3 regions of the Bradyrhizobium sp. 25ACV genome follow, and region 1 is predicted to be linked to each of the others. Evidence: predicted binding sites of a transcription regulator. Region 1 holds the regulator's gene; each other region holds the start of a gene.
What was found. The regulator LexA, encoded in region 1, represses DNA repair genes until DNA is damaged. The targets are predictions, from matches to a motif close to TGTTCNNNNTGTGTTCNG.
Positions count from the first base shown of each region.

Region 1 (10,381 bases):
GAACACCGTGCCGAACAGGTTGAGCTGGGAATAGGCATCGTCCGCGCTCGCTGCCGCCCGTGCCGCCCATACACCACCGTGCGGGCTGGCGACCAGAAGGGTGAGACACGCTCCGGTGAGCGCGCCCAGAGGGAACAGCAGGGTTTTCCGCATGGATGGGCTTGCCTTTTTGCTTGGCGGTTCGCTTGAGCTTGCTTGGGCTCGTCTCTCGAGACTTGGGAAGCACACTTGGGAAGCGCCATGCAATTGGCGATCCAGCCCACTTCTCACAATACCATTCTGGTTTCTTCAAGGCCGGGACGCACCGCCGACCGGTACACCGCAGAAATCGCTTCGTTCGGACCTAAACTTTTGGCAACGTTGCAGGACTGGCCCGCCCCAAAGGTACCTAAAGGGGGAATCGGTGCGCCCGTCCACGCCGCGCAGCCATGCCATTTTAGGATGGTTTTGGAGCGCTGGACGGGTTAGGCGATGACACAAGGCTTCAAATTCTCGGGAGGATAACAATGAACGAAGCACCCCGGATCCGGCCGGAACGGAACGTCGAGCTCGGCGCCAGCAACGAGCCGTTCCAGAACCTGCACGAATTCATTCGGAAAGCGCGGGCCAACCTCAACCAGAACGCCTGGGATTACATCGTCGGCGCCGCCGAGACCGAAACCACGATGCGCCGCAACCGCATGGCGCTGGACGAGATCGCCTTCCGCCCGCGGGTGCTGCGCGACGTCCGCAAGGTTGACGGCTCGGTTCAGCAGTTCGGCCGCAAGATGCGCCTGCCGGTGGTGCTCGCCCCCGTCGGCGCGCTCGAGATCTTCGACCCGGATGGCGCGGCGAGCGTCGCGCGTGCTGCCGGCACCTTCGGTGCGGCGCACATGCTGAGCTCGGTGTCCGAGCCCGGCCTGGAGCAGACCGCCGAAGCCGCGCCGGATGCGCTGCGGCTCTATCAGCTCTATGTCCGCGGCGACGATGCCTTCGTCGCCGATGTCGTCAGCCGGGCCGAGAAGAGCGCCTATGCCGCCTTCTGCCTGACCGTCGACACCGCCCATTACAGCCGTCGTGAACGCGACATCGCCAAGCGCTACGTTCGCGAGAGCCGCCTGCGTGCCACCGGCGGCGATTTCCAGAAGGGCCTGGAGTGGCGGACCGTGAAGATGATCAAGGACAAGTTCAGGATTCCGCTGATCCTGAAGGGCATCGCCACCGCCGAGGACGCCCTGATCGCGGTCGATCACGGTGTCGAATGGATCTACGTCTCCAACCATGGCGGCCGCCAGCTCGACCACGGCCGCGGCGCCATGCATGTGCTGCCCGAGATCGTCGAGGCCGTGAAGGGCCGCGCCAAGATCATGGTCGACGGCGGCATCTGTCGCGGCACCGACATCGTCAAGGCGATCGCGGCGGGCGCGGACATGGTCGGCATCGGCCGGCTGCAATGCTGGGCGCTGGCGGCGGCTGGCGAGGCCGGCGTCGCGCGGATGCTGGAGCTGCTGGAGGACGAGGTGCTGCGCTGCCTCGGCCTTTTGGGCGCCACGTCGTTTGCCGAGGTCGACAAATCCTGCCTGCATCCGGTGACCGCCACCAACGCGCCGAGCGTGTTCAGCGCATTCCCGCTGTTCGACCATGATCCCTATCGATACTGAGTGAAAAGGACGCAATGACTTCGCTCTCTCCCGGCAGCGCAGATGCGCTGCTGTTCGATCTCGGGCGCGTGGTGCTCGACATCGATTTCTCCAAGGCGATCGCCTGCTGGGCGGGACATGCCGGCTGCCAGCCCGAATCCATCGTCGCGCGCTATGTGCGCGACGAGGCCTACCGGCTGCACGAGGTCGGCAAGATCAGCGACGAGGACTATTTCGCTTCGCTGCGTGCTTCGCTCGGCATCGGCATTTCGGACGCGCAGTTCCTGGAAGGCTGGAACGCGATCTTCGCCGGCGAGATGCCCGATATCGCCGAGCTGCTGCCGCGTGCGGCGAAGCAGATGCCGCTCTACGCCTTCTCCAACACCAACCGGCCGCATGTCGACTATTTCTCGAAGGAGTATGGCGAACTGCTCGGCCATTTCCGCGCGCTGTATCTGTCGTCCAGCATCGGCCTGCGAAAACCGGACGCGGAGGCTTTCGACCATGTCGTCGCCGCGATCGGCGTGCCCGCAGGACGCATCGTGTTCTTCGACGATCTCGCCGAGAACATCGAAGGCGCGCGGTCGCGCGGGCTGACGGCGGTGCATGTGACGTCGCCGCGCGACGTCGGGAACGCCTTGAAGGCATTGGGCATCTGACGATCTCCGCTCAGCGGGAGGCGCAACGTCGGGCAGCCTTCCCGGAACCAATTTTGCCCAAAATGAGGAACCAGAGCGTTTTGTGCATTTTTGTACGGAGTTCCGGGAACGGAATGACCCCTTCCGGACTCTTGAGTCCGTTGGGACTTCTACACCGGACTTATGGACGTGCTGGGCAAAACCTATCTCACCAAGCAAGCCTCTCTCCTGCTTGAATTCGCAAGAACCACCTCGGATTCTGACCTGTCCGCCAAGCTGATCAGCAAGGCCGCCGACCTGAAATCCCAGGCCGATCCGCTGCCCGACAAGGATCAAGGCCCGAAGGCTCCCGACGTCGCGCTGGACGACGGGCCGGACCGGCCGAGCGGGAGTTGAGCGATGTTGGCCGTGGCACTCGTCATTCTCGTCCTCACCATGGCCACCCTCCTGCTGATCGGTCTCGTTCTCTGGATCATGCCACGCCAGGCCTGAGCCTGCCTTCCATCCAGGGCTGAAAGCGGCAGGATAAATCGTGCCCGCTCCGCAATTTTGCCTCTGCTCCCGCGCTCGGTTAGAAGACTGTCGGAACATTTCGTCCGAACGTGCCGAGCAGGAGTTTCGCCGTGGCCTTGATGCCGGTTTCCGACGCCCTTGCTGCGGTGCTGGCGGGTGCAGCGCCGCTGCCTGCAGAGACGGTTTCGCTCGACGAAGCCTACCATCGCGTGCTCGCGCAGGACGTCGCTGCGCGGCGCACCCAACCGCCCCAGGCGATGTCGGCGATGGACGGCTATGCCGTGCGCGCGGCCGATGCGGCGACAATCGATTCAAGGCTGATGATGATCGGTGAGGTCGCAGCGGGCCGTCCGTTCGCGGGAAAGGTCGGCGCCGGCGAAGCCGTGCGGATCTTCACCGGGGGCGTCGTTCCCGACGGCGCCGATGCTGTCGTGATCCAGGAGGACACGATCGCCGAGGGCCAGCACATAACGATCAAGGAAGCCGCGATCGTGGGTCGGCACATCCGCCCCGCCGGCGTCGATTTCCGCGAGGGCGACGTTCTCCTGTGCAAGGGAACCCGTCTGACGGAGCGCGATCTCGCCCTCGCCGCTGGAATGAATCACCCGCTTCTCGCCGTCTGCCGCCGTCCGAAGGTCGCGATCCTCGCCACCGGCGATGAACTGGTGATGCCGGGCTCAACGCCCGGGCACGGCCAGATCGTCTATTCCAACGGCTATGCCCTGCACGCGCTCGCCCGCAGCGAGGGCGCCGAGACCATCGACCTCGGTGTTGCCGCCGATACGCTGGAGGCCACCACCGCCGGCATCCGCCGCGCGCGCGAAAGCGGCGCCGACGTCCTGGTTACGACCGGAGGCGCATCGGTCGGCGACCACGATCTGGTCCAGCAGGCGCTCAAGGAAGAAGGCATCGCGATGGCGTTCTGGAAGATCGCGATGCGGCCCGGCAAGCCGATGATGCACGGACGGTTAGGGACGATGGGCGTCATCGGCCTGCCCGGCAATCCCGTATCGTCCTATGTCTGCGCCTTCCTGTTCATGGTGCCGCTGATTCGCGCGCTGTCGGGCCGTTCGGTGATTCATCACCATCGCGAGCGCGTCGTGCTGGGCCGCGATCTCAGCGCCAACGACCAGCGCGAGGATTATCTGCGCGCGCGCCTGGAAAAGCGCGACGATGGCACGCTCGTCGCCCTTCCCGTCAGCCATCAAGACTCCTCTCTGCTTGCGAATCTTGCTGCAGCACAGGTACTTCTCGTGCGCGCACCGTTTGCGCCAAAGGCCGAGGCCGGCAGCCCCTGCGAGATGCTAAGGCTCCCCGTCTGACCTGCGCGGCCACACGCATTCCGCGAGCTTCGCTCTGTTCACGGTAAATTAAGCAGTTGCGGAACATGTATCGAACATATAGTGTCCGTTCATGATTTGTTTCGAGGATGTAGCGGCTTATCGCTGAATTCATCGTCTCGGAATCGAACGACATCAACCGGGGGACTTTGGTCGAGATGTTAACGCGCAAACAATACGAGCTTCTGCGGTTCATCAGCGAACGCTTGAAGGAAAGCGGCGTGCCGCCGTCCTTCGACGAGATGAAGGATGCGCTCGATCTGCGCTCGAAGTCAGGCATCCACCGCCTGATCACCGCGCTCGAAGAGCGCGGCTTCATCCGCCGCCTGCCCAACCGCGCCCGGGCCATCGAAGTGATCAAGCTGCCGGAGCTCCAGGCTGCCGCCGGCAACCGACGCGGCTTCACGCCAAGCGTCATCGAGGGCAATCTCGGCAAGGTCCGCGCGAGCTCCAGCGCGTCCGCGGACGAGGGCGAGCGGCCCGTTGCGGTGCCGGTGATGGGCCGCATCGCGGCCGGCACTCCGATCGAGGCATTGCAGACCCGCAGCCACACCATCAGCGTGCCGCCCGACATGCTCGGCTCCGGCGAGCATTACGCGCTCGAAGTGCGCGGCGATTCCATGGTCGAGGCCGGCATCCTCGACGGCGACATGGCGTTGATCCAGCGCAACGAGAGCGCCGATACCGGCGACATCGTGGTGGCGCTGATCGACGACGAGGAAGCCACGCTCAAGCGTTTCCGCCGCCGCGGCGCCTCGATCGCGCTGGAGCCCGCCAACGCCGCTTATGAGGTGCGCATCCTGCCGCCGAACCGCGTGAAGATTCAGGGCAAGCTGATCGGGCTTTATCGCAAGTACTGATACCGGAACTACTCATACCGGAAGTACTCAGCGCCTCGCGCGCGCCTTCGATCGGCATCGCCGATCAGAGATTGGAGCGGATGATGGTCCGCTCCGGCTGGATAGTCTTTCTGGTACTGCACAGATTATCTGGCCCCTCCTTGTCCGCGACATCCCCGGCAGGCCGCGCGAAGCAACATCGCTTCGCGGCCTTTCGAGGTCGAGGGGGACAGCCCGAATGCGCCAGATCGTTTGAGCGCAACCGCAGCAACGCTGGGCGCGTCATCATGTCGGCCAGGACACGGCCGTGATCTAGAAAATCCGCAACGACCGCGATGCAGCGCGTACACAGCCGAGCTGGCGATACTCGGGCTGGCTGGTTTCGCCGGTCGTTGACGCGCGCCTGCCAAATGCACGGAAGCCGACTTTGTTCCTATCGAATTCGGAAAAGATGGAAAAGATAATGTGATCGGGGCTCGCGGATCCCAGCCGCAGATTTGCCTACAACCAAGCAGACCGTCACGTGCTTCCACTCTGGTAGGGGCCTGCGCCTCCGAAAGAGGTGCGGGTCGCTATCTCTGCATTGAGGAGCACCCGATGTGTGACTACAGCCTGCATGCCGTCGCGACGCGCCCCGCAGAAGTCGGCGAGACGATCGTCACGACAACATTCCGCGGCACCTCGACGCGCGGCTTCGCCTCCGAAGCCGATCTCTCCGTCGCAGTCTGCCTGCTGCCGGGAACGGAGCTCGCTTTCGCCGACAACGTCCGTTACGACAACCGCTGGATCTGGACGCGCACCGTCAACTCCCGCGTCGGCAAGTTCGGCAAGATCGATCCGCACATTCCCGATCGCCATCATGATGCGATCGAATTCCCGGACGGCAAATCCGTGCTGGTGACGCAGCTCGTCGAAGGCCAGCGCGCAACCGTGCTGCAACTGCCCGTGACCCAGCCGATCGGCGAGCGCGAGCACAAGCCGCAGATCATCGCCGACAGTCGCCCGACGGTCACGCGACTGCCGATCGGCTGACGCCCTCCGGCCGACGGGTCGAGGGCCAGGATTGAAATGCCGTCGCCGGCCGAGGCCGGCGAGCCCGGTGGGTTTTTGTTTCACGAAATTCGAGCGGCGAACCTCGTCGCCGCACGAAGTTTGGGCCGTCCTGCCTGAATTTTGAACCTCCGCTCCGCAGCCAAATGACCGATGCTGTCGTGGTTTGAGGCGGCGGACACGCTCGATGAAAACCTTCATTCGCGTCGTTGAACTCTGGGTGCCTGACCGGACGCGCATGCGGCTGGAATTCGGCGGCGGCCTCTACGATGAAGGGCTGTCCGCGTTCAAGGCCTTCAGCGAAGAGCTGAACTTCGGATATGACGAGGGGCTTCCAGGCAAGGCCTGGGCCTGCGGCCATCCAATCATCCTCACGAAATTCGCCAACTCCTATTTCAAGCGGACCGATCAGGCCGTCGCGGCCGGCCTCACTTGCGGCGTGGCGGTGCCGGTGTTCGCAGGCGAATTCCTGCAAGCCGTGATGGTGCTGTTCTGCGGCGGCGACGAGGCGCATGTCGGCGCGATCGAACTCTGGCACAACGATCCTGATCTCTCCCACGAGATGGGCCTCGTCGACGGCTATTACGGCGCAGCTGACATGTTCGAATTCAACTCCCGCCACACCAGATTTCCTCGCGGCTTTGGACTGCCCGGACGCACCTGGAAGGCTGGCCTGCCGCTGATCATCAAGGACTTGCACGACGCCAAGAGCTTCCTGCGCTGGGAGGACGCAGCCAAGGTCGGGATCAATCTCGGCGTCGGCGTGCCCTACCGAACCGGCACCGACCAGACATGGGTCCTGACTTTCCTCTCCGCGCAGGCAACGCCGATTGCGCGGCGCTTCGAGATCTGGGTCCCGAACGAGGCCCGTTCCGCGCTGGTCTTTCGCGCCGGCGATTGCAGCGCGCACACCGACCCTGCCGCGCTCTATGCGACCAGATTCATCTCCCGAGGCGAAGGCAGCATCGGCGGCGCCTGGGCCACCGGCATGCCGGCGCTCAGCGACGATCTCACCCACGACGGCTCGGTCGCCGGCTCGGACGCCTGCGCAGCCGGGCTGGACCGAATGGTGGCCCTGCCAGTCATCGGCAACGCAAGGCTCGAAGCTGTGCTGGCCTGGTATCTGTAATCAATCGCGTCAATCGTCGGCCTGCAAGTCGGTCTCCGATGGCGTTGCGTCGCGGCTGCGGGGAGCCGCCCTCGGCACAAGCCTGCCGTCGAAGTCCCCTTCGCCCGCACCGGCCGGTAACCACGGGCGGTTCGTGCCTCTCGCCCTCACCGCCTGAACCGAAAAGCCGTCGCCACGCTGGGTCAATGCCAGCGCGCCCTGGCGAGCGAGCCGCTGCCGATCCACCACCATCGCCGCACAATCGGGCGGCGCGGGCCTTGACGTCACCACCAGTGCGGCCCGGCCGCAATCGTCGGCCAACGCGTCAATGCGCGAGGCCAGCGCGACCAGCCGTCCGTCCGCGAGCGGCGTCACGCAGCCGGACTCGTCGCACGATATGCCGCTCGCCAGCGCGCTGCTGCCGGCATCGCGCGGATCGGCGTCGGCAGACAACCACTCCTTGAGCAGGAAATTGTCCTTGCCCGCCCTGATCAGATGCAAACGCCCGTCCCCGCCCCGCACCGCGACGCTCGCGCCATCCCCGGCAATCAGGATATCGGGCTGCCGCACCGACAGCCCCCAGCCGATGGAAACCAGCAGCACCATGGCACCGCACCAGCGCAACGGCGTGCGCAACAGGCCCATCACGATGATCCCCAGGCTCGCTGCGATCAGCGGCGCGATGCCGAACGCCGGGATGCGGCCGACCGCGCCTGGCAATGCCGCCACCCAGCGCGAGACCGCGACCATCCAGTCGATCCCGATCCCCATCAGCCACCAGAACACGCCGTCGAGCCCGAACGGCGCTGCGAGCAGGCCCAACAGCCCGGCCGGCATCACCAGCGCAGAGACCACCGGCATCGCGCCGAGATTGGCGAGCACGCCGTAGGGCGTGACGCGGTGGAAGTGGAAGGCGGCGTAGGGCGTGGTCGCAAGCCCGGCGATCAGCGAGGCCAGGAACAGCATCGCGATCTCGCGGCCGCCCCACATTGCGACGCGCGCGGTCGCCGAATGATCGGGTGAGGCAAACAGGTTCGGCATGCCGATCTGTACCAGCGCGACGAGACCCAGCGTCGCGGCAAAGGACATCTGGAAACTCGGATGCACAAGCGCTTCCGGCGCGACCGCGAGCACGATCAGCGCCGCCACCGCGAGCGTACGGAAGGTGATGGCGCGGCGATCGACCATCACGGCGATCAGCACCACCGCCGTCATGAAGAACGAACGTTGCGTCGCGACCTCCGCGCCAGACAACAGCAGATAGAATGCAGCCGCGACCAGCGCCGCGGCCGCCGACCATTTCTTGATGGCAAAGCCGGCCGCCAGTCCCGGGACCAAGGCCAGCAGTGCGCGCACCGCGAAGAAGACCACGCCGGCGACGACCGCCATGTGATAGCCGGAGATCGACAACACGTGCCCCAGCCCCGAGATGAACATCGCGTCGTTGACCGGCGTGGAAATCGCATCGCGCCGCCCGGTGAGCAGCGCCGTCGCGATCGCGCGGTTGTCACCCTCGAGCATGGCGCGGATGCGGGCGTCGATCGCATCGCGCAGGCCCTGCATGAAGGCCGCATAGCGCAGCCGCAGGCCCCCGGCATCGGGCGAGATTGAAGCCGTGATCGCGCCCATCACGAAGCCGGAGGCGCCGATGCCCTGAAAGAACATATCGCGCGAAAAATCGTAGCTGCCGGGGCGCACCGGCGAGAGCGGCGGCATCAGCCGGGCCTTGAGCTGCACGAAGCTGCCGACCTCGGGCGCAGTGCCCTTGCGCACCGACAGGCGGACGCGTTCCAGCTTGACCTCGCTGCGCTGCGCCTCCATGGCCGTGACGCGCAGCACGAAACGATCGGTGCGCTCGCGGATGTCGCGGGCCTCGACGAAGCCCGACAGCGCCACCGAATAAAGCGGCTTGGCCAGCACGGGGTGGGCGATGCGCGCCGTCTTCCAGGTCGCCACGGCAAAGCCGGAAGCGACCGCCGCAATCATGATCGCAGGCGCAAACAGCCGGCTCCTCCGCAATAGGATCGCGCCAAGCAGGAGCACGGCCGCCGTTGCTGCGACGACCCATAACACCGGCTCGTGATCAGCAGCGAAGTAGAGCGCGATGCCGCCGCCGAACGCGACCGGCACCCACGGCAGCAGGCGCCCGGGACCGGCCTCGGCACGGGCCCATTCACGCAGCGTCTCGATGATTGCCGGCCAGGCGCCAAAGCCCGCCGGCGCGAGGCCGCCAGCCGGTGCAGCACGGCCGACCGGCCACGTCCCGGCGACTCCCTGGGAGCGTATTGGCCGGCCCGGCTCCGCCATGTCCCTGCACCTTACGCGACGCGACTGGCACTGAGGCTACCGGAACGTGCGGCTCCGCGAATAGCGGTACAGATCGGGAACGCGAGAAGGCGCCCCCTACTTTTCCTCTTCCATGGTCACGGCGACCGACGCCTTGGCAGACAGCCGCACCTTGTTGCCGTCGACATCGGCAACGAGACCCTTGTCGATGAAATGATGATGGCCCTTGTGGCTGCCCTCGCCGCTGTCCTTCTTGGTCAGCTTGATGCGGTTGCCTTCGACGCGATCGACCGTGCCGACATGGACGCCGTCGGCGCCGATGACTTCCATATGTTCTGCGATGTTCTGCATGGTGGGTTCCTTGGTTCGGACCCACTCCAACGCACTGGGCGCACGTTCGTTCTCACACGGGGATGACGATGCCGTGTGCGAAGCGCTCAGATCAGCGGCGCTTTCGCCGAAGCGTGGTGATTGACGATCTTCCAGTCGCCGTCCTCGCGGACGATCACCCAGCTCATCTTGACGACGAGATCGTCCCGCTCGCCGGCGAGATCGAACGAGATGGTCGCGGCCATATTGATCAGATCGGGGCCGGCCTGCGCTGCGTTCACGTCGGAGAACGCAGCGCTCGGCCTGCGCCAGCGCGGCAGGCCGTTGAAATAATCGGCAACGCCGTCCCTGCCCCGATAGAGTTTCGGGTTGGAGCCGAAGAAGAACGCGTTGTTCGTATACAGCGACGACAGCGCGGCCGCGTCGAGCGTCGCGAAGCCGGCGCACCATTTCGCGATGATGGCGGAAACGATGGCGTCGGCTTCATTGCTCATGTCGTCAGCCCTTCGCGACTTCCTTCGCGAACGTGTCGCGCAGGCCGATGGTGCGTGAGAACACCGGCTTGCCGGGCGTCGAGTCCTTGTCGCGCACGAAATAACCCTGGCGCTCGAACTGCATCGGCTCGGTCGAATTGCTCTGTGCGACCGATGCCTCGATC
Region 1 is NZ_JAVAYO010000006.1:51,982-62,362, forward strand. It holds gene RAD04_RS15375 (S41 family peptidase) at 1-153, opposite strand, end outside; gene RAD04_RS15380 (alpha-hydroxy acid oxidase) at 507-1,640, shown strand; gene RAD04_RS15385 (HAD-IA family hydrolase) at 1,655-2,278, shown strand; gene RAD04_RS15390 (hypothetical protein) at 2,447-2,653, shown strand; gene RAD04_RS15395 (molybdopterin molybdotransferase MoeA) at 2,881-4,092, shown strand; gene lexA (transcriptional repressor LexA) at 4,269-4,970, shown strand; gene RAD04_RS15405 (hypothetical protein) at 5,547-5,981, shown strand; gene RAD04_RS15410 (GAF domain-containing protein) at 6,187-7,128, shown strand; gene RAD04_RS15415 (ComEC/Rec2 family competence protein) at 7,138-9,414, opposite strand; gene RAD04_RS15420 (DUF2171 domain-containing protein) at 9,511-9,744, opposite strand; gene RAD04_RS15425 (SgcJ/EcaC family oxidoreductase) at 9,831-10,217, opposite strand; gene RAD04_RS15430 (glutamine--tRNA ligase/YqeY domain fusion protein) at 10,222-10,381, opposite strand, start outside.

Region 2 (10,381 bases), on a different contig from region 1:
GACGCGATGAAGCGCAATCCGACCGGCCGGATGGCCACGCCGCAGGAAATCGCGAGCGCCGCGGTGTTTCTGGCAAGCCCGGTGTCGGGGTTCACGACGGGATCGAATCTCGTCGTCGACGGCGCGATCTCGAACCGGGTGAATTTTTAGAAGGGCACACTGTCATCGCCCGACTTGATCGGGCGATCCAGTATTCCAGAGACGGCGCGGCTAGAGCCGAGAAGCCGCAAAAGGAGGTGGGCACGGCGCTGACGCGCCTTTGCCCACGCTGCGGTAGCCGTGCGTGTGGCAGCACTCCGCGCCATCCCTCAATGAAAATCCCGCGATGGCGGCAGGATGCGGACGTTGCGGGGGTGGCGGTGTTTTTGCGCCGGCATGTCCGTGAGCGCGCGAGGGTCTTCGTTGAGCGGCTCGATCACCGTGGCGCCTGATGGCACCGGATGCTTGCGGCTCAGGGCGTCGTTGGCGAGGCCGACCAGATCATGCGAGCGGTCGACCATGCGCTGGGCGATGAGATGCGTCACCTTTTCGGGACTGCTCTGGATATAGCCCTCGACCAGGATGAGGCGCGCGCCCATCACCTCCTTCCGGTACTGCTCCATGATCTTGGGCCACACCACGACATTGGCGATGCCGGTTTCGTCCTCCAGCGTCATGAACACGACGCCGCTGGCGCTGCCCGGCCGTTGCCGCACCAGCACCACGCCGGCGCAGCGGACGCGGCGGCGCTCGTTCTCGTGACTGATATCCTTGCAGGCGACGACGCGCTCGCGCGAAAACATCTCGCGCAAGAATTCCATCGGGTGCCCCTTCAGCGATAGCCGGATGGTCTGGTAGTCCGCGACCACCTGCTCGGAACGCGGCATCACCGGCAGCGGTTGCGCGTGCTCGTCCGGCTGCTCGCGCGCGGTCGCCACCTCGAACAGCGGCAGCGGCACGTCGTCGGGCAGCCGCCGCACCTGCCACAGCGCCTCGCGACGGTCGAGCCCGAGCGAGCGAAACGCGTCGGCATCGGCCAGCAGGATCAGCGCGCGCTTGGGCAGGCCGGTGTCGCGGGCGAAATCCTCCAGCGAGGTGAAAGGACGTCGGTTGCGGGCGGCGATGATGCGGTCGGCCCAGTCTTCCTGAGTGACATAGACCTTGCCTTGCCGCTTCGCCTGCTCCTTCTTGAGGGCCTCCTCATCAGGATCGAGCCAATGGAAGCCGTCGATCTGGCGAAAGCCAAGGCGGACGGCACAATATTTTTTGTCGGTGTTCTCCAGCGTATTCTGCGCAAAGCTGTAGGACACATCGATGTCGCGCACCTCGACGTCGTTCTTGCGGGCGTCGCTGACGATCTGTGCGGGTGCATAAAAGCCCATCGGCTGCGAGTTCAGGAGTCCACAGCAGAAGGCGTCGGGGTGATGATATTTCAGCCATGACGAGATGTAGACGAGCTGGGCGAAGCTCGCGGCGTGGCTCTCCGGGAAGCCATAGGAGCCGAAGCCCTTGATCTGGTCAAAGCAGCTTCTGGCAAAATTGGCATCGTAGCCGCGCGCGACCATGTTGCCGATCAGCTTCTCCTCGTATTGGCCAATGGTGCCGACATTCCGGAAGGTCGCCATCGAGCGGCGCAGGCCGTTGGCTTCCTCGGACGTGAATTTTGCCGCCTCGATCGCGATACGCATGGCCTGCTCCTGGAACAGAGGCACGCCCTTCGTCTTGTGCAGCACCTTGTAGAGCTCGTCCGCGGAGCCATGCTCGGGCGATGGCGAGGGATAGGTCACTTTCTCAAGCCCGTTCCGCCGGCGCAAATACGGATGCACCATGTCGCCCTGGATCGGTCCCGGTCGCACGATCGCGACTTCGATGACGAGATCGTAGAAGGTCCGCGGCTTCAGGCGCGGCAGCATGTTCATCTGGGCGCGGCTCTCGACTTGGAATACGCCGAGCGATTCCCCGGCGCACAGCATGTCGTAAACTTTGGGATCATCCTGCGGGACACTCGCCAGCACAAAACGCTCACCCTTGTGCTGATCGATCAGATCAAAACATTTGCGGATGCAGGTCAGCATGCCCAGCGCGAGCACGTCGACCTTCATCATGTTGAGCGCATCGACGTCGTCCTTGTCCCATTCGATGAAGGTGCGGTCGTCCATCGCCGCGTTGCCGATGGGGACATAGGTGTCGAGCCGGTCCTGCGTCAGCACATAGCCGCCGACATGCTGGGACAAATGCCGCGGGAATTCGATCAGCTCGGTCGCAAGCTCGACCGCAAGGTTGATCATGGGATTATTGGGATCGAGCCCGGCCTGCCTGACCTGCATGTCGTTGAGGCCCTTGCCCCAGCTGCCCCAGACGGTGTCGGCGAGCGCGGCGGTGACGTCCTCGGTCAGGCCCAGCGCCTTGCCGACGTCGCGGATGGCGCTGCGCGGGCGATAGTGGATGACCGTTGCGATGATCGCAGCACGATGGCGGCCGTAGCGGCGATAGACATATTGCATCACCTCCTCGCGCCGGGAATGCTCGAAATCGACGTCGATGTCGGGCGGCTCCAGCCGCTCCTTGGAGATGAAGCGCTCGAACAGCAGATCGACCTTGGTCGGATCGACCGAGGTGATGCCGAGCACGTAGCACACGGCCGAGTTCGCCGCCGAGCCGCGGCCCTGGCACAAAATGTTCTGGCTGCGCGCGTAGTGCACGATGTCGTGCACGGTGAGGAAGTAATGCGCGTATTTCAGCTCGGCGATCAGCGCGAGTTCTTTCTTGAGCGTGGCGCGCAGCTTGTCGTCAATGTTCTCGATGCCGCCAAAGTATTTATCGACGCCCGCCCAGGTCAAATCCTCCAGATGCCCTTGCGCGGTCTTGCCCGGCGGCACCGGCTCGTCCGGATACTGGTATTTGAGCTGGTCGAGCGAGAAGTCGATCTTCCCCGCAAAACGCATGGTCTCCGCGATCGCCTCGGGGATATCGCGGAATAACCGCGCCATCTCCCTGGGTGTTTTCAGAAAGCGCTCGGCATTGGCTTCCAGCTTCTTTCCGACCGCCTCGATCGTGGTCTTTTCCCGAATGCAAGTCAGCACATCCTGAAGCGGACGGCGGCCGGGATCGTGATAGAGCACATCGTTGGTCGCGAGCAGCGGCACTTTTGCTTTGGCCGCGAGGTCATCGAGCCGCGCCAGTCGGCGCCGGTCGTCGCCGCGATAGATCAGGCTCGCCGCCAGCCACACGCCTTCGGCGCGGCTCGCCCTCAGCTTTGCAAGCACATCCAGCGCCTGCGCCGGCTCGAAGCGATGCGGCAACGTCAGGGCCAGGAGCTGGCCTTCCGAAAATTCCAGGAGATCGGCAAAGGTGAGACGGCACTCGCCCTTCTCGATCCGCGTGATGTCGTCGCCGCGCTTGCCTTTGGTCAGGAGCTGGCAGAGCCGGCCATAGGCGGCGCGGTCGCGCGGGTAGACAAAAATGTCGGGCGTGCCGTCGATGAAGACGATGCGCGCGCCGATCAGCAGCTTCGGCTTGTGCAGCACCTTGTCATTGTCGAGCTCATTCCAGGCCCGCACCACGCCGGCGAGCGTGTTGTGATCGGCGATTCCGATCGCGGGAATGCCGAGCTTGCTCGCCTGATGCACATAGGCGCGCGGATCCGAGCCGCCACGCAGGAAGGAGAAATTGGTGGTGATGCCGATTTCGGCATAAGCGGGGCTATTCATGCGAAGAGACCGTGCACATACCAGCCGGGAGAAGCAGGCTCGCCGTCGCCGTCGAACACCTCCCCCTCGTAAAGTCCGTCGCGAAAAATCCAGAAGCGCAGGCCCTCGGCGTCCTCGATGCGAAAGTAATCCCGGGTCAGCTGCTTGCCGTCCTGCCGCCACCATTCCATCGCGATACGCTCGGGTCCTTCCACCCGCACCACGGCATGCAGCGCGCGGCGCCAGGTGAACTGATGCGGCGGACCATCCGGCACGGCCGCGAACGGCACCTTGATCGGCTCCGGCTTGTCGAACAGCCTCAAGGGGCGCAGCGGCGGCTCGCTCTCGGTCCGTGCCGGCCATTCAGCCTGCATGGCAGCAGCGAGATGATGCTGCGCCGGCGCGGCCATCACCGCACATTCGGGGATATGGGTATCCTCAGGCAGGTGCACGACGACGCGCTTTCCGCCGATGCGCGCGGCGATGCGGTCGATCAGCGCGGCAAGCTCGTCATTGTCGTGGACATGGGCGTCGAGATCGCGCTGCTCCTGCACCACGATCTCGGTGCGGCTCGCCGACAGCCGCACCATGTCGAAGCCGAAACCGGGATCGAGGGGATCGGCGAGCGCATCGAGACGCTCGCGGAACAGACGATCTATCACCGCGCTTCGCGTCACCGGCCGCCCGGTCTCGACCATGATCGCGCGCACCACGCCGTCGGTGCGGAAGAACGCGGCTTCCAGTCGGCGCGCGCCCTTGCCCTGTTTCTCCATCGACGCGATCAGCGTATCGGCGAGCCGCGACAGCGTCATCGCGATCATGGTGTCGGTCGCGATCGGCTCGGCGAAACGCTTCTCGACGATGTAATCGGGCAGCGGCTTTCGCGGGTTGATCGGCGCATCACCCTGCCCCAACGCATGCGCGAGCAAGGTTGAGAACCGCGCCCCGAACCGCGCCGTGATCTCGCTCGGCGAGCGCGCAGCGACGTCGCCGATGGTCTTGAGGCCGGCGCGGCGCAGGCCGGTGGTGATGGCCTCGCCCGCACCGAGCGCGGACACCGGAAACCGGCTGATCGCCCTCGCCTCTTCGCCATCGGCAACGATGGTGCCCGTCGCCTGCCGCGTCAGCGTACGCGCGCAGACCGAGGTGCCGGCGATGGCCGCGCTGACGGCAAAGCCTTGTCGGCCGAGCGCACGAACCAGCGCTTGCAACAGCGCAGCCTCGCCGCCGAACAGATGCGCACAGCCGGTGATATCGAGGAACAGCCCATGCGGCGGATCGAGCGCCACCAGCGGCGTGAAGCGGTCGCACCAGTCGGCGATGTCGCTAAGCGTCTTCGCATCGGCCGCGACATCAGCATCGAACACGCGCAAATCCGGGCACATCGCCCGCGCATTGGCGAGCGGCTGACCGATGTACAGGCCGAGACGCTCGGCAGCCTCGTCCAGCGCATGGATCACCAGCGCATTGTTGTCCTTGATGACGACGATGCTCGGCTCATTATTGGTTTTACCCAGCCCGGCGCTGTTGAAGAACCGCTGGATCCGGTCGATGGGCAGTCGTGGCAGCCACAGGCTGAGAATACGTCGACGGTTCACTGAACTGGCACTCATCACAATTCCATTCCATGATCCACCGGCCGCACGGGCCATGACGATTACGCAAGAGTTCGGCATCGAAGCGCGGCGCGCCCCATGCGTCCCACACCGACCCCGGCGGCGAATGCGCCGCGCGCAGCATCCACCTGGTCTCCGCGGTCGAAGGCAGCGGCTGCGCCGCCATCCGCAGCATCAGGCCGGTGACACCGGAGCCTTGCGCGGCCAGCGTCAGCTTGCGGCTCGCCACGAGATCGAACTGCCTGGTCTCGCCCCAGAGCTCGAGCACGACGGCGCCCAGCGCATCGCAGGCGAGCGCATCGGCCGAGGTGCGCAGCGCGCTCTCGACATCGGCGGCGCGCACCATCACCACGCGGCGCGGATCGAGGCCGAGCTCGGCGATCCCGCTCATCGACAGCGCGCCTGCCTCTATCTCCAAGAAATCCTGCCGTACCCACAGCAGCGGCCGCTGCGCCGAGACGCGCCCGGCAAGCCCCATGACGAAGCCGGTCGCGGCCGTCCCCTGAGACCCAGTGCAAAACACCTCGTGGATCGCCGCGCGCGCGAGCCCGCCCTTCAGCGCGTTGTCGGCTTCGCTGTGACCGAGTGCGACGCGATCGTGCTGATGCACGACCTCCGCGGTCTCGATGCGCTCGATCTGGCCGCGCAAGGTCGCAAGCGCGCTTTGACGTGCGCCGCTCATGCTCGCCGCTCCTTCAGAGGTGATTGCCGATGGCTCTCAAAAAGAGAACCAGCGGCTGGCTCATTTGTTCATGATATGTTCTAATATAAAGCTAACGGCGCGTAGAGAGTCAATCGAATTGGCGCGCAAATAGATTCATGAGTTGAATCAAAGGGATTCCAAGATGGACGTACAACGCAAGCTGGAAATCCTGGCGGACGCCGCCAAATACGACGCGTCCTGCGCCTCCAGCGGCACCGAGAAGCGGGATTCCAGCGACGGCAAGGGCATGGGGTCGACCGCGCCCGGCATGGGCATCTGCCATTCCTACGCGCCTGATGGACGCTGCATCTCGCTGCTCAAGGTGCTGCTGACCAACGCCTGCAATTACGATTGCCTCTATTGCGTCAACCGCGCCTCCTCGAACGTGCCCCGCGCCCGCTTCACCGTCGACGAATTGGTCAAGCTCACGCTCGACTTCTACCGGCGCAATTACATCGAGGGTCTGTTCCTCTCCTCCGGCATCATCCGCAGCCCCGACTACACCATGGAGCAGGTGGTGAGCGTCGCGCGAAAACTGCGCGAGGAGCATCACTTCCGCGGCTATATCCATCTCAAGACCATTCCCGAGGCCGATGATGCGCTGATCGCGGAAGCCGGCAAATATGCCGATCGTCTCTCCATCAACATCGAGATGCCCGAGGAGACGAGCCTGCAGCAATTCGCGCCGGAGAAGGACGTGCGCGCGATCCGCCGCACCATGGGCCGGCTGCGGCTGAAGCTGGACGAGGCCGAGGAAGGCCGCAGCGCGAAGACCAAGGCAAAGCCGCAGCGTTTCGCGCCAGCGGGCCAAAGCACGCAGATGATCGTCGGCGCTGATGCTGCCTCCGACCACACCATTCTCCACACCAGCGCCAATCTCTACGGCGCCTACCGGCTGCGGCGCGTCTACTACTCCGCCTTCAGCCCGATCCCCGACGCCAGCCGCGCCTTGCCTCTGGTGCAGCCGCCGCTGCTGCGCGAGCACCGGCTCTACCAGGCCGACTGGCTGATGCGGTTCTACGGCTTCGACGTTGCGGAGATCGTCGACGACAGCGCGATGCTGCCGCTCGACATCGATCCAAAACTGGCCTGGGCGCTACGCCATCGCGACCGCTTCCCGCTCGACGTCAACCGCGCCAGCCGCGAGGAGCTGCTGCGCGTGCCGGGCTTCGGCACCAAGGCGGTCGAGCGCATCATTGCAACACGGCGCACCACCACGATCCGCCTCGCCGATCTCGCCCGGCTGCACGTGCCCAAGCACAAGGCATTGCCATTCATCGTCCTCAGCGATCACCGGCCCTCGCCGCATCGTCTCGATGCCGCCGGGCTGATCGAGCGCTTCAAGCCGAAAGCAACTCAACTGGGGTTTGGCTTCTGATGCAGTACATCACCCTCGACACCGAAACCGATTTCGACGGCTGGCGCAAAGCCGCGCGCAGCCTCGTGCTTCATCACGCGCAGCCCACCGATGTCACCTGGACCGTGCAGGGCGGCGAAGCCGATTTGTTCGCACCGCCCGCGCCGTCTCCAATCCTCGAGGTGAACGACGGCACCTTCAATGTCTCCGCAAAATTCGTCGAACTAGCCCAGGCCGCAATCCTGCATCGCGATGGCGAGCGCTTTGCGATCCTCTATCGGCTGCTGTTTCGGCTGAAGGACAACCACGATCTCATCGAGGTCGCGACCGACCCTGACGTCGCGCAAGTTACGGCGATGGCCCGCGCGGTCCATCGCGACGAGCACAAGATGCACGCCTTCGTCCGCTTCCGCGAGATCGGCAGGGAACGCGAGGCGCATTACGTCGCCTGGTTCGAGCCGGAGCATCACATCGTCGAGCTCGCAGCTCCGTTCTTCGCAAAACGCTTTGCCGACATGCCCTGGTCGATCCTGACGCCGGACCTCTGCGCACATTGGGACGGCCACGCGCTCGCGTTCACGCCGGGAGTCAGCAAGAGCGAAGCACCGGGCGAAGACCGGCTGGAGGAAACCTGGCGGCGCTATTACGCCAGCATCTTCAATCCGGCCCGGCTCAAGGTGAAGGCGATGCAGGCCGAGATGCCGAAGAAATATTGGAGGAACCTGCCCGAGGCTTCGATCATTAAGCCCTTGATCGAGGACGCCGAACGCATGACCGGCACCATGATCGCCAATGCCGCAACCGATCCGCACAAGCCTCAGAAGCGGCCGGAGGCTCCGATGAAACGCAAGCGAGCTGCCGACGATCTCGAAGCGCTCCGCGAGGAGGCCGCGCATTGCCGCGCCTGCCATCTCTACAAGGACGCGACCCAGACCGTGTTCGGCGAAGGCCCGAGATCCGCCAACATCATGCTGGTCGGCGAGCAGCCCGGCGACAAGGAAGACCTCGCCGGCCATCCCTTCGTTGGTCCGGCCGGCCAGATGCTCGACCGTGCGCTGGAGGAGGCCGGTGTCGATCGCAAGAAGGTCTATGTCACCAATGCGGTGAAGCACTTCAAATTCGTACCGCGCGGAAAGATCCGCCTGCACCAGAAGCCGAATACGCCTGAGATCCGAGCCTGCCGGCAATGGTATGAGCGGGAAGTCTTGGCAATTCAGCCTGATCTGATCGTGGCGATGGGCGCTACCGCCGCGCAAAGCGTGTTCGGCAAGATCACTCCCATCGGCAAGACCCGCGGCCGGCTCATCGATCTTCCCGACGGACGCAAAGCGCTGGTGACGGTGCACCCGTCCTATCTGCTGCGGCTGCCCGATCCGGAAGCCAAGGTTCTGGAATATCAGCGCTTTGTCGAAGATTTGAAGATCGCTGCCGGCTTGCAGAAGAAAGCCGCGCGGGCCGCCTAAATACTGGCAGGAAAACGGTTTTCAACCGCCGCTTGTCATCCAGCCTTCAAATCCATCGCGGACAATACCCTTACTTCAAAGTTAAGGGGCGTCCAGACATGACCGATGTAGCATTCGACCGCGCGGTAGCCGATCCCGCGCCGATCCAGCCGGCCTCGCGGCCAAATCTCGACAAGGGCTTCAATCCGCTGACGATGATCCTGTTCTTCGGCATCCTCGCCGCGGGCCTGCTGTTCGTCGCCTACAGCATCTATGTCGACGTCAACGCGACCGGCGCGCGCGTGACGAGCTACCTGCCCTACATCCTGTTGTTCGTCGCACTCCTGATCGCTCTCGGCTTCGAATTCGTCAACGGCTTCCACGACACCGCCAATGCGGTGGCGACCGTGATCTACACCCATTCGCTGCCGGCCGAAGTCGCGGTGATGTGGTCGGGCTTCTTCAACTTCCTCGGTGTGCTCATGTCCTCCGGCGCGGTGGCGTTCGGCATCGTCTCGCTGCTGCCGGTCGAACTGATCTTGCAGGTCGGCTCCAGCGCCGGCTTCGCGATGGTGTTCGCGCTGCTGATCGCCGCGATCCTGTGGAATCTCGGCACCTGGTTCTTCGGCCTGCCCGCCTCCTCCTCGCACACGCTGATCGGCTCGATCATCGGCGTCGGCGTCGCCAACGCCGTCATGCGCGGCCGAGACGGCACCTCGGGCGTGGACTGGACCAAGGCGACCGAGATCGGCTACGCGCTGCTGCTGTCGCCGCTGTTCGGCTTCATCTGCGCCGCGACGCTGCTGCTGCTGCTCAAGTTCATCGTACGCAACCCGGCCCTGTATGCTGCGCCCGAAGGCAACAAGGCGCCGCCGCTCTGGATCCGCGGCCTCTTGATCGCGACCTGCACCGGCGTCAGCTTCGCGCACGGTTCGAACGACGGCCAGAAGGGCATGGGCCTGATCATGCTGATCCTGATCGGCACCGTGCCGACCGCCTATGCGCTCAACCGCGCGCTGCCGGAATCCCAGGTCGCCCAGTTCCAGAAGGTCTCGGATGCCGCGTCCAAGGTGATCGCGGCCAAGGGTGCCGGTCACTCGATCATCGGCGATCCCCGTCCTGCGGTGACGCAGTACATCACCTCGCACCACATCAGCGAAGGCACCTACCCCTCGCTGTCGGTGCTGGTGAAGGATGTCGGCGACCAGGTCGCGAAATACGGCACGCTCAACAAGGTGCCGGCGGAAGTGGTCGGCAACACCCGTAACGACATGTACCTGACCTCGGAAGCGATCCGCTTCCTGATGAAGGACAAGGAAAACGACCTCAACAAGGACGAGGTTGCGACCTTGAACGCCTACAAGGGCGGGCTCGACAGCGCCACGAAGTTCATCCCGACCTGGGTGAAGGTCGCCGTCGCCATCGCGCTCGGCCTCGGCACCATGATCGGCTGGAAGCGCATTGTGATCACGGTCGGCGAGAAGATCGGCAAGAGCCATCTGACCTACGCACAGGGCGCCTCGGCCGAGCTGGTGGCCGCCGCTACGATCGGCGCCGCCGACGTGTTCGGCCTGCCGGTCTCCACCACCCACGTG
Region 2 is NZ_JAVAYO010000001.1:401,806-412,186, forward strand. It holds gene RAD04_RS01755 (SDR family NAD(P)-dependent oxidoreductase) at 1-150, shown strand, start outside; gene RAD04_RS01760 (error-prone DNA polymerase) at 309-3,689, opposite strand; gene RAD04_RS01765 (Y-family DNA polymerase) at 3,686-5,281, opposite strand; gene RAD04_RS01770 (ImuA family protein) at 5,178-5,966, opposite strand; gene RAD04_RS01775 (putative DNA modification/repair radical SAM protein) at 6,130-7,365, shown strand; gene RAD04_RS01780 (UdgX family uracil-DNA binding protein) at 7,365-8,807, shown strand; gene RAD04_RS01785 (inorganic phosphate transporter) at 8,906-10,381, shown strand, end outside.
Region 2: RAD04_RS01770 (ImuA family protein) is a predicted target of LexA. The motif match lies at 6,032-6,049, and genes of this name have one in related genera.

Region 3 (10,381 bases), on a different contig from region 1:
AGCGCCGCGCCGGCAGGAAGGCCAGCTGATCGCCGAGCCCGGCAAGCCAGAACGGACGGCCGTCCTTGGTGAGCCGCACGACGTCATTCTCGTAGACCGGGATGCCGGCCGCCTCCAGCGCCCGATGCGCGATGGTCGGTCCGTGCCCCGCCTGCTGCACGGTCCTGTCGTCCCAATAATCGTGATTGCCCATGACGGCATGGACGCCGAGCGGTGCCTTGAGTCCGGCCAGCACCCTCGCCCATTCGCGCGACGGGATGAGGCGCGTGACGTGGTGAAGGCCGGCGACATAGTCGCCGAGCAGCACGACGATATCGGCATTCAGCGCATTGGTACGGTCGACGATGCCCTCGATCCGCTCCAGCGACATCCAGGGATCGCAGGCGTGGATGTCGGCGATGGCCGCGATCTTCAGCGGAAAATCCGCCGGCCATTGCCGCGGCTTCGGATGATAGCGGGTGACGCGAAGCCGCAGCACCGGCTCGACGCCGACGCCGTAGGCGGCGGTCGAGATGCCGAGGGCGGACAGACCGCCGATGGAACGGATGAAATGACGGCGCGTGATCATGGAAGCCCGATCGAGATGCGCCTTGTTGATGCGGTCCGATTGGAGCGGAATTGGGGTGCGTTCGTGCAGACCGTCTGCACGAGGTTACCAGAAATTCATGATAGAAGGAGCGCGCTGCATTGGCGCAGCTCAGTCGTCGCTCTCGTCCGTGCCGAACAGGCCGAATTGTGCCGCCGCATCGCGCGAGGGTTCGGCGATGCCGAGATGACGGAAGGCGTGCGAGGTGAGCAGACGGCCGCGCGGGGTGCGCTGGAGATAGCCGCACTGGATCAGATAGGGCTCGATGATGTCCTCGATCGCATCGCGCGGCTCGGACAACGCGGCGGCCATGGTCTCGACGCCAACCGGGCCGCCGCCATAGTTCATCGCGATGGTCGTGAGGTAGCGACGGTCCATCGCGTCGAGGCCCGCGGCATCGACCTCGAGCGCGCTCAGGGCGTGGTCGGCGATCTTGCGGTCGATCTTGTCGGCATCGGCCGCCGAGGCGAAATCGCGCACGCGGCGGAGCAGGCGGCCGGCGATACGCGGCGTGCCGCGAGCGCGGCGCGCGATCTCGTTGGCGCCGTCGGCGCTCATGCCGACATTGAGCACGCGCGCGCCCCGACTGACGATGCTTTCGAGCTCCTCGATCGTGTAGAAATTGAGCCGCACCGGAATGCCGAAACGATCGCGCAAGGGATTGGTGAGCAGCCCGGCACGCGTGGTGGCGCCGACGAGGGTGAATTTCGACAGCTCGATCTTCACCGAGCGCGCCGCCGGGCCCTCGCCGATGATGAGGTCGAGCTGAAAATCCTCCATCGCGGGATAGAGCACCTCTTCCACCGCCGGGCTCAGACGATGGATCTCGTCGATGAAGAGCACGTCGCGCTCTTCGAGATTGGTGAGGAGAGCTGCGAGATCGCCGGCCTTGGCGATCACCGGCCCTGACGTCGCGCGAAAGCCGACGCCCAGCTCCTTGGCCACGATCTGCGCCAGCGTGGTCTTGCCGAGGCCGGGGGGACCTACGAACAGCACGTGATCCAGCGCCTCGCCGCGCTTGCGCGCCGCCTCGATGAAAATGGAGAGGTTCTTGCGCGCCTGCTGCTGGCCGACGAAATCGGACAGCGATTGCGGGCGCAGCGCGGTGTCGCCGACATCGTCGCTGCGGCGCTCGGGCGAGACCATGCGGTTGGCCTTGGGATCGCTCACTTCGCCAGTTCCTTCAGGCCGAGGCGAATGAGCTGCGCCGTCTCGGCGCTCTCACCCGCGCTGCGCGATGCGGATGCAATGGCGGCGGCCGCCTGCGGCTGGCCGTAGCCTAGATTGACCAGCGCGGAGATCGCGTCGGCGACGGGCCGCGGCGCGCGCTGGTCGTCGACGGCGCCGGCAAGATGCACCACAGCCGGATCGACATTGGCGAAAGCCGGCGCCTTGTCCTTCAATTCCGTGACGATGCGTTCGGCGACCTTGGGACCAACGCCGGGCGTGCGCGCCACCGCGGCCTTGTCGCGCAGCGCAATGGCATTGGCGAGATCGGCCGGCGCCAGCGTGCCGAGCACGGCGAGCGCGACCTTGGCACCGACGCCCTGCACGGTCTGGAGCAGGCGAAACCATTCGCGCTCCTGGTCGGTGCGGAAGCCGAACAGTTTGATCTGGTCCTCGCGGACATAGGTCTCGATCGACAGCACGGCAGCCTCTCCCGGCGAGGGCAGATGCTGCAGTGTACGCGCCGAGCAATGCACCTGATAGCCGACGCCGCCGACGTCGAGGAGCACATAATCCTCGCCATAGGAATCGATCAGGCCCTTGAGCTTGCCGATCATAGCCCCGCCACCTTCAGCCTGAGCGCGGTGCTCTGGCGGTGATGGGCGTGGGTGATGGCGATGGCGAGCGCGTCGGCGGCGTCGGCGGACGGCGGCTCGGCCTTGGGCAGCAATATTTTCAGCATCATCGCGATCTGTTGCTTGTCGGCATGGCCGGCACCGACCACGGTCTTCTTGACCTGGTTCGGCGCGTATTCGGCGACAGAGATACCGAACATCGCGGGTGCCAGCATGGCGACGCCGCGGGCTTGGCCGAGCTTCAGCGTCGCAACGCCGTCCTTGTTGACAAAGGTCTGCTCGACCGCAGCTTCCATCGGCTTGTGGTCGGACAGGACGGACGCGAGCCCCTCGTGGATCGCGAGCAGCCGGCGCGCCAGCGGCAAATCGTCCGGCGGTTCCACCGAACCGCAGGCGACGTAGATCAGGCGATTGCCCTCAGCCTCGATCACGCCCCAGCCGGTGCGGCGGAGGCCAGGGTCGATGCCGATGATGCGAACGGGGCCACGAATCGGGAGCGTAGTCATGGGCCAGTGATAGCGGCTGGCCGCCGTGGGGGAAACAGAAACAGAACGGAAGTAACAGGGGAAGTGTCGGTCTCGTGCCCCGGGCGCGACGCAGCGCAAAGCGGTGCGGCGCTGAACCGGGGCCCAGTTGTCACCGGTACTCGAGGTGTCAGGGTCCCGGCTCTGCGCAGCAGCGTTGCACGCTGCAGCGCGTCCGGGACACGATCGACGTCAGCCGCCCATCTTCGCGACCAGCGCGTCCGAGACCTCGAAATTGGCGTAGACGTGCTGGACGTCGTCGTGCTCGTTCAGCAGATCCATCAGCTTGAGCAGCTTCTCGCCGGTCTCGTCGTCGACGGCGACCGTGTTCTGCGGCTTCCAGATCAGCGCGGCCTTGCGCGGCTCGCCGAACTTGGCTTCCAGCGCCTTGGCGACGTCGCGATAGCCTTCGGTCGAGGCGTAGATCTCGTGACCGGTTTCGCCGGAGACGACGTCGTCGGCGCCGGCCTCGATCGCTGCATCGAGCACGGCGTCGTCGGAGGCCACGCTGCGGTCGTATTCGATGATTCCGGTGCGATCGAACATGAAGGACACCGAGCCGGTTTCGCCGAGATTGCCGCCCGACTTGGTGAAGAAGGAGCGGATGTCGGAGGCGGCGCGGTTGCGGTTGTCGGTCAGCGCCTCGACGATGACGGCGACGCCGCCAGGGCCATAGCCCTCGTAGCGGATCTCGTCATAGTTCTCGCCCTCATTGCCGAGCGCTTTCTTGACGGCGCGCTCGATATTGTCCTTCGGCATGTTCTCCTGGCGCGCCGCGATGATGGCGGCGCGCAGGCGGGGATTCATGTTGGGGTCGGGCGTGCCCAGCTTGGCCGCGACGGTGATTTCCCGCGCCAGCTTGCCGAACAGCTTCGACTTCTGGGCATCCTGCCGCCCCTTGCGGTGCATGATGTTCTTGAATTGGGAATGTCCGGCCATGCGTGGTCTCTCGGGGTCTCTTGGAATCGTACGCCAATGAGGGTGGGAAACGCGGCCTTATAGGCCGCCAACCCACCGGAATGAAAGGGTCTCGGATGCTTTAAGGTAACACCGTACAGGTCCCTGCCTAGAGGTGAGGCATCGTTAACCCTGACTTCATTCCAGCCTGCGAAAATAACCTCCGAGCGTCCCCCGACAAGAGAGACCTGATGGCATTCGGACTATTTCGGAAGCGTCTGCCGGATATGGCCGCGCCGGTGGCAGCCGCAGAGGCCGCGCCGCCGGCGGCCCAGTCCGAGCCCGCCCCGGTCGAAGGTGATTCGGCGCGGGAGATCCTGGAATTGCTGGAACTCGAGCTCGGCGCGATGATCCGCCAGCTCGAGCGCGCCGCCAATTCGGTGGCGGGCGGCGCCGAAGCGACCGCATCGACGCTTGCCGCCATTCGCGACCGCACCGACGCCCTGACCGGCCGGACCAATGCCGCGCAATCGACCGCCTCCACCTTCGCCCACGCCGCCGACAAGTTCACCCAATCCGCGCTGGGGATCGGGGCGCAGGTTCGCGAGGCCGGCAAGCTTGCCGACGAGGCCAGCGCCGCGGCGCAGGAAGCCCGCGCCAATGTCGATCGCCTGCGCGAATCCTCCGCCGCCATCGGCAATGTCGTCAATCTGATCGCCCAGATCGCGCGGCAGACAACTTTGCTCGCGCTCAACTCGACGATCGAGGCCGCACGCGCAGGCGCTGCGGGCAAAGGCTTTGCGGTCGTCGCAACCGAGGTCAAAGCCCTCGCGGTGCAGACGCAAGGGGCGACGGAAGAGATCACGAAGAAGATCGACGCACTGCAGCGCGACGCCGCCGGCTCTGCGGATGCCGTGCACCGCATTTCGCAAGCGATCGAGGCGATCCGCCCGGTCTTCGAGACTGTCAACGGCGCGGTGGCCGAACAGAACGCCACCACCAGCGAAGTCTCCGGCAACGCCGCCAGCGCCTCGGAGTTCATCGTCTCGGTCGGCGAGAGCGCAGCCGAGATCGATGCCGCGACCAAGGCGGCCGAGAGCCATGGCGAGAACGTCGCCAGTGCCGGCAAAGCCGTCGCCACCTTCGCACAGAAGCTGAAATCGCGCTGCGCCGTGCTGCTCCGCCAGAGCGAGCACGACGACCGCCGCAAGACCGAACGGCTGCCCTGCCATCTCAAGTTCGAGAGCCTGCGCGGCGTGATGCCGATCTATGAAATCTCGATGGACGGTGTGCTGATCGGCGGCGCGGATGCAGGCCGGCTGGCACCGCAAGCGATCATCGAAGGCACCCTCGAAGCCGTCGGCGCCTGCCGCCTGCGCGTGGTCGAGCAATCCAAGGCCGGGGCCCGCGCGCAATTCGTCGGTCCCAATGCCGAGCTCAGCGAAAGGATCGAGGACAGGCTCTGGTCGATCCACGAAGAGAACACGGAGTTCGTCACCCGCGCCATGGAAGCGGGCAACGCGCTGACCGCGATCTTCGAGCAGGCCGTTGCCCGCGGCGAAGTCAGAATCGACGACCTGTTCGACACCGACTACGCCGAAATCGCCGGGACCAATCCGCAGCAATACCGCACGAAATATCTCGACTGGGCCGACCGCGCGCTGCCGCCGTTCCAGGAGGTCTTTCTGGCCAAGGACCAGCGCTTGGCGTTCTGCGCCATGGTCGACCGCAACGGCTTCCTGCCGGTGCACAACAAGATCTATTCGCACCCGCAGCGGCCGGGCGACGTCGCCTGGAATACAGCCAATAGTCGCAACCGCAGGATATTCAACGATCCGGCGGGGTTGGCGGCCGCACGCAACCTGCGCTCGTACTTGGTGCAGAGTTATGCGCGCGACATGGGCAATGGGAATACGGTGATGATGCGCGAGATCGACGTTCCAATCCGCGTGCAGGGCCGGCACTGGGGTGGATTCCGCACGGCTTACAAGCTCTAGAGCCTAGCCCGAAAAAATGTCCCGCAGTTTTTCGAGCGGAATAGAGAAATAAGGCGCGAATTGCGCCTGAGTGCACGCTCAGGCAAGACGCCGACTGCGAATCATCCCTTTAAGCTGAACTGGAATGGGAATGCCGCCGTGAGCCGGGTTGCGGCTCTGACTGGAGGACTCATCGAATATGTCCGTCGTACAACTTGCAGTCATGGACACCGGCTCCAATCGCACGCTGGCCGAGCGGCTGATCGATCAGCTTGCCGATCGCATCGGCGGCCTCGGCGTGGAACTCGCCGATATCGCCGGCAACGTCCAGGAAGTCGCAAACCGCGTCGCAAACCAGTCGGAACGGTTCCACCATCTCCAGGAGACCGCCGAGACGATGGTCTCGGCCAACCACGATATCGCCAATGCCTCGCAGGCCGTGCAAACCACCACGTCCGCGGCGGTCGGCGAGATCGCACAGTCGCGCAGCGCCGTCGACACCGCGGTCAACCACATCTCCGAGCTCGTCGCGGCGGTGGAGCGCATCGAAGCGCGCCTGTCCGCCGTCGGCTCGGCGCTGGCGCAGGTCGCGAAAGTCTCCGGCTCGATCGAGGCGATCGCGAAGCAGACCAATCTGCTGGCGCTGAACGCAACCATCGAAGCCGCCCGCGCCGGCAACGCCGGCCGCGGCTTCGCAGTGGTCGCAAGCGAAGTGAAGAACCTCGCGGAAGCCACCCGCCAGGCTACGCACCAGATCTCCGACACCGTGCGCGATCTCGACGGCCAGATCGAAGGCCTGATCGGCGAGAGCAGCGACGCCTCGCAGCGCGCCAAGACCGCAGGCGAAGGCGCCCAGCAGATCTCCGGCATCATCTCGCGGGTTCAGCAGGGCTTCGCCTCCGTGGAGGCGGAGATCGGCAGCGTCACGCGCGCGGCGACCTCCAATCTCGGGCATTGCGACACCGTCATCAGCGAGCTGAACGAACTCGCCAAGGGCGTCGACCTCTCCTCGCGCGACCTCAAGAACGCCGATCAGCGCGTGACAAAGCTGCTCGACACCTCCGAAGGCCTGATAGCGATGATCGCCGACAGCGGCGTGGAGACATCGGACGCTCCGCTGATCCGAATCGTCGTCGAGACCGCGAAGCGGATCTCGACCGAGTTCGAGGCCGCGATCGATCGCGGCGACATCACGCTCGACCAGCTCATGGACGAGACGTATCGCGAAATTCCCGGCACCGATCCAAAGCAGTACCTCACCAACTACGTCGACTTCACCGACCGCGTGCTGCCCGCAATCCAGGATCCGATCCAGAAATCCGATCCCCGCATCGTGTTCTGCGTCGCCTGGGCCAAGGGCGGCTATCTGCCGACCCACAACCCCAATTACCGCCTGCCGCAGGGCAAGGATCCGGTCTGGAACAACGCCAATTGCCGCAACCGCCGCCTGTTCAACGATCGCGCGGTGCAGAAGGTCGCGGCGAACAGCAAGCCGTTCCTGCTCCAGACCTATCGCCGCGACATGGGCGGCGGGCAGTTCGTGCTGATGAAGGACCTGTCCTCGCCGATCGTGATCCGCGGCAAGCACTGGGGCGCCTTCCGGATGGGTTTTCGGCAGAGCTGAGGGCCGGCGCGACGGCGTTCCGGGGCTCCCAAAACAAAAAACTCGAAAACAACCCCCTGCACAGTAGCCGGGGCGTGCGAAATCAATGGCTTATGCCGGCAGGCCGCGGCGGGCTTTGACTCGAATGCCACTACTTCGAAATTGTCATCCCTCTCTTCCCTTCTCTTCTTGACAAGGGGAGAGGGCACAACGATTTCGGCCGTACTCTCAGCCACGACTTTCCCAATCGCACGTATTTCGTCATCGCATGATTTTACGCATCCGCACGACAATCTGCGGTGATCGACGACGCGCGCGCCGAAAAAGCGTCAAAACATGACGATTATCATATCAATGAGCCCAAAACGCTGGCCGCGAGCGCCGCACAAATTCGTGAACGTCATGGGCTGACGCGTCGGCAGCGCAAATATGCATTGCCGGAGATTGCGACGCTTCATCGTTTCGTATCGTTATTGTCGCGCGCGAATTCGCTGACTAGATCGCCGCAAGCGATCGAGCGAGCAAGGGGATGCATATGGCAACTGTACTCACCATCAACGGCGAAACGAAATCGTTCGACGCGCCACCGGAGATGCCGCTGCTGTGGGTGCTGCGCGACATCCTCGGCATGACCGGCACCAAGTTCGGCTGCGGCATCGCCCAATGCGGCGCCTGCACGGTGCATGTCGACGGCAAGGCGGTTCGCTCTTGCGTCCTGCCGGTCAGCGCGGTTGAGAACCGCGCCATCACCACGATCGAACATGTCGGCAGCACGCCTGCGGGCGCGAAAGTGCAGAAGGCCTGGCTCGACCTCGAAGTGATCCAGTGCGGCTCATGTCGGCCGCCGCATTGCTGGCCGCTACACCCAGGCCTGACGATTCCGACATCGACGCCGCGATGGCCGGCAACATCTGCCGCTGCGGCACCTATGTCCGCATCCGCGAGGCCGTCAAGCAGGCCGCCAACGGCCGTCAGTCCTGAGGTCCACCATGAATGCACATCACAGCGTCTCCCGCCGCGCGCTGCTGACCGGCGGTCTCGCCACCGGTTTCCTGCTCGCCTTCCATCTGCCGCTGCGCGCGGCCGTCAACGAACCGGTGCAGCCGCGCGATGCAACCGAGGGCAAGTTCGCGCCCAACGCCTTCATCCGCATCGACGAGACCGGCCGCACCGTGCTGATGATGCCGCAGGTCGAGATGGGCCAGGGCACCTACACCTCGATCTCCGCCGTGCTCGCCGAAGAGCTGGATGCCGACTGGAGCAGGGTCGAGGTGCAGCACGCTCCGCCGAACGACAAGCTCTACGGCAATCCGACCTTCGGCCTGCAGGTCACCGGCAACTCCAACTCGATCCGCGCCTGGTGGACGCCGCTGCGCAAGGCCGGCGCCACCGCGCGCGCGATGCTGGTACAGGCCGCGGCCGCCCAATGGGGCGTCGAGCCCGCGAGCTGCACGGCGTCGAAGGGCGAAGTCGCGCACGAAGCGAGCGGCCGCAAGCTCGCTTACGGCGCGCTGGCGCTCGCTGCCCAGGGACAGACCCCGCCGAAGGATGTCGCGCTGAAGGACCCCAAGGACTTCGTCATCATCGGCCAGCCGCTGAAGCGGCTCGACACGCCCGACAAGGTCAACGGCAAGGCCGTCTACGGCATCGACGCGATCCTCCCCGGCATGAAGTTCGCGACGGTCGCCGCCTGCCCCGTGTTCGGCGGCAAGGTCGGCAAGATCGACGACAGCGCCGCGGTGAAGCTCCCCGGCGTGCGCAAGGTCGTGGTGCTCGACGACATGGTCGCCGTGATCGGCGATCACATGTGGGCGGCCAAGAAGGGCCTCGAAGCGCTCAAGATCGAGTGGAACGAGGGACCCAACGCTGCGATCACCACGAAGGATGTCTGGGACGATTTGCGCAAGGCCAGCCAGAAGGACGGCGCGGTCGCCAAATCCGACGGCGACATCGCCAAGGCGCTGGCGAGCGGCGACAAGTTCGAGGCGGCTTACGAGCTGCCGTTCCTGGCGCATGCATCGATGGAGCCCATCAACGCCACCGTGCACGTGAAGCCCGACTCCTGCGAGATCTGGACCGGCACGCAGATCATGACGCGCGTGCAGTCGGAGGCGGCGAAGGCCGCTGGGCTTCCGGTCGACAAGGTCATCGTCAACAATCATCTGCTCGGCGGCGGTTTCGGCCGCAAGCTCGAGCCCGACATGGTGATCGCGGCGGTGAAGATCGCAAAACAGGTCGACTACCCCGTGAAGGTGGTGTGGACCCGCGAGGAGGACATCCAGCACGATGTCTACCGCCCGGTCTATCGCGACCAGATCACGGCGTCGCTGGTCGACGGCAAGGTCGCGGGGTGGAAGTACAAGGTCGCCGGCTCCGCGGTGCTGGCGCGCTGGTTGCCGCCGGCGTTCCAGAAGGGCATCGACATCGACGCGATCGATGCCGCGGTCGATGCACCCTACGACTTCGCCAATTTCCACGTCGAATATGTCCGCGCCGAGCCGCTGTCGGTGCCGACCGGGTTCTGGCGCGGCGTCGGCCCCAACAACAACGTGTTCGCGGTCGAATGCGCGATGGACGAGCTCGCGCGCAAGGCCGGCAAGGACCCGATCGAGTTCCGAAAGTCCATGCTGACCAAGAACCCGCGAATGCTCGCGGTGCTCAACCAGGTCGCGGAGAAATCCGGCTGGGGTCAACCGCTGCCTCCGCGCGTCGGCCGCGGCGTCTGCGTGCAGCCGTCATTCGCGAGCTTCATCGCGACCGTGGTGGAGGCCGAGATCGACGATATCGGCGAGATCACGCTCCGCCGCATCACCTCGGTGGTCGACACCGGCATCGCGGTCAACCCCGACACGGTGAGGGCGCAGATCGAGGGCGGGCTGATTTTCGGCCTCACCGCCGCGCTCTATGGCGAGATCACCATCGAGAAGGGCCGCGTGCAGCAATCGAACTTCCACGACTACCGCATGATGCGCATCAACGAGACGCCGAAGATC
Region 3 is NZ_JAVAYO010000002.1:138,170-148,550, reverse strand. It holds gene RAD04_RS04450 (metallophosphoesterase) at 1-568, opposite strand, end outside; gene ruvB (Holliday junction branch migration DNA helicase RuvB) at 698-1,732, opposite strand; gene ruvA (Holliday junction branch migration protein RuvA) at 1,753-2,370, opposite strand; gene ruvC (crossover junction endodeoxyribonuclease RuvC) at 2,367-2,894, opposite strand; gene RAD04_RS04430 (YebC/PmpR family DNA-binding transcriptional regulator) at 3,105-3,851, opposite strand; gene RAD04_RS04425 (methyl-accepting chemotaxis protein) at 4,061-5,806, shown strand; gene RAD04_RS04420 (methyl-accepting chemotaxis protein) at 5,985-7,409, shown strand; partial or broken gene RAD04_RS04415 ((2Fe-2S)-binding protein) at 7,924-8,369, shown strand; gene RAD04_RS04410 (xanthine dehydrogenase family protein molybdopterin-binding subunit) at 8,378-10,381, shown strand, end outside.
Region 3: ruvC (crossover junction endodeoxyribonuclease RuvC) is a predicted target of LexA. The motif match lies at 2,925-2,942, and genes of this name have one in related genera.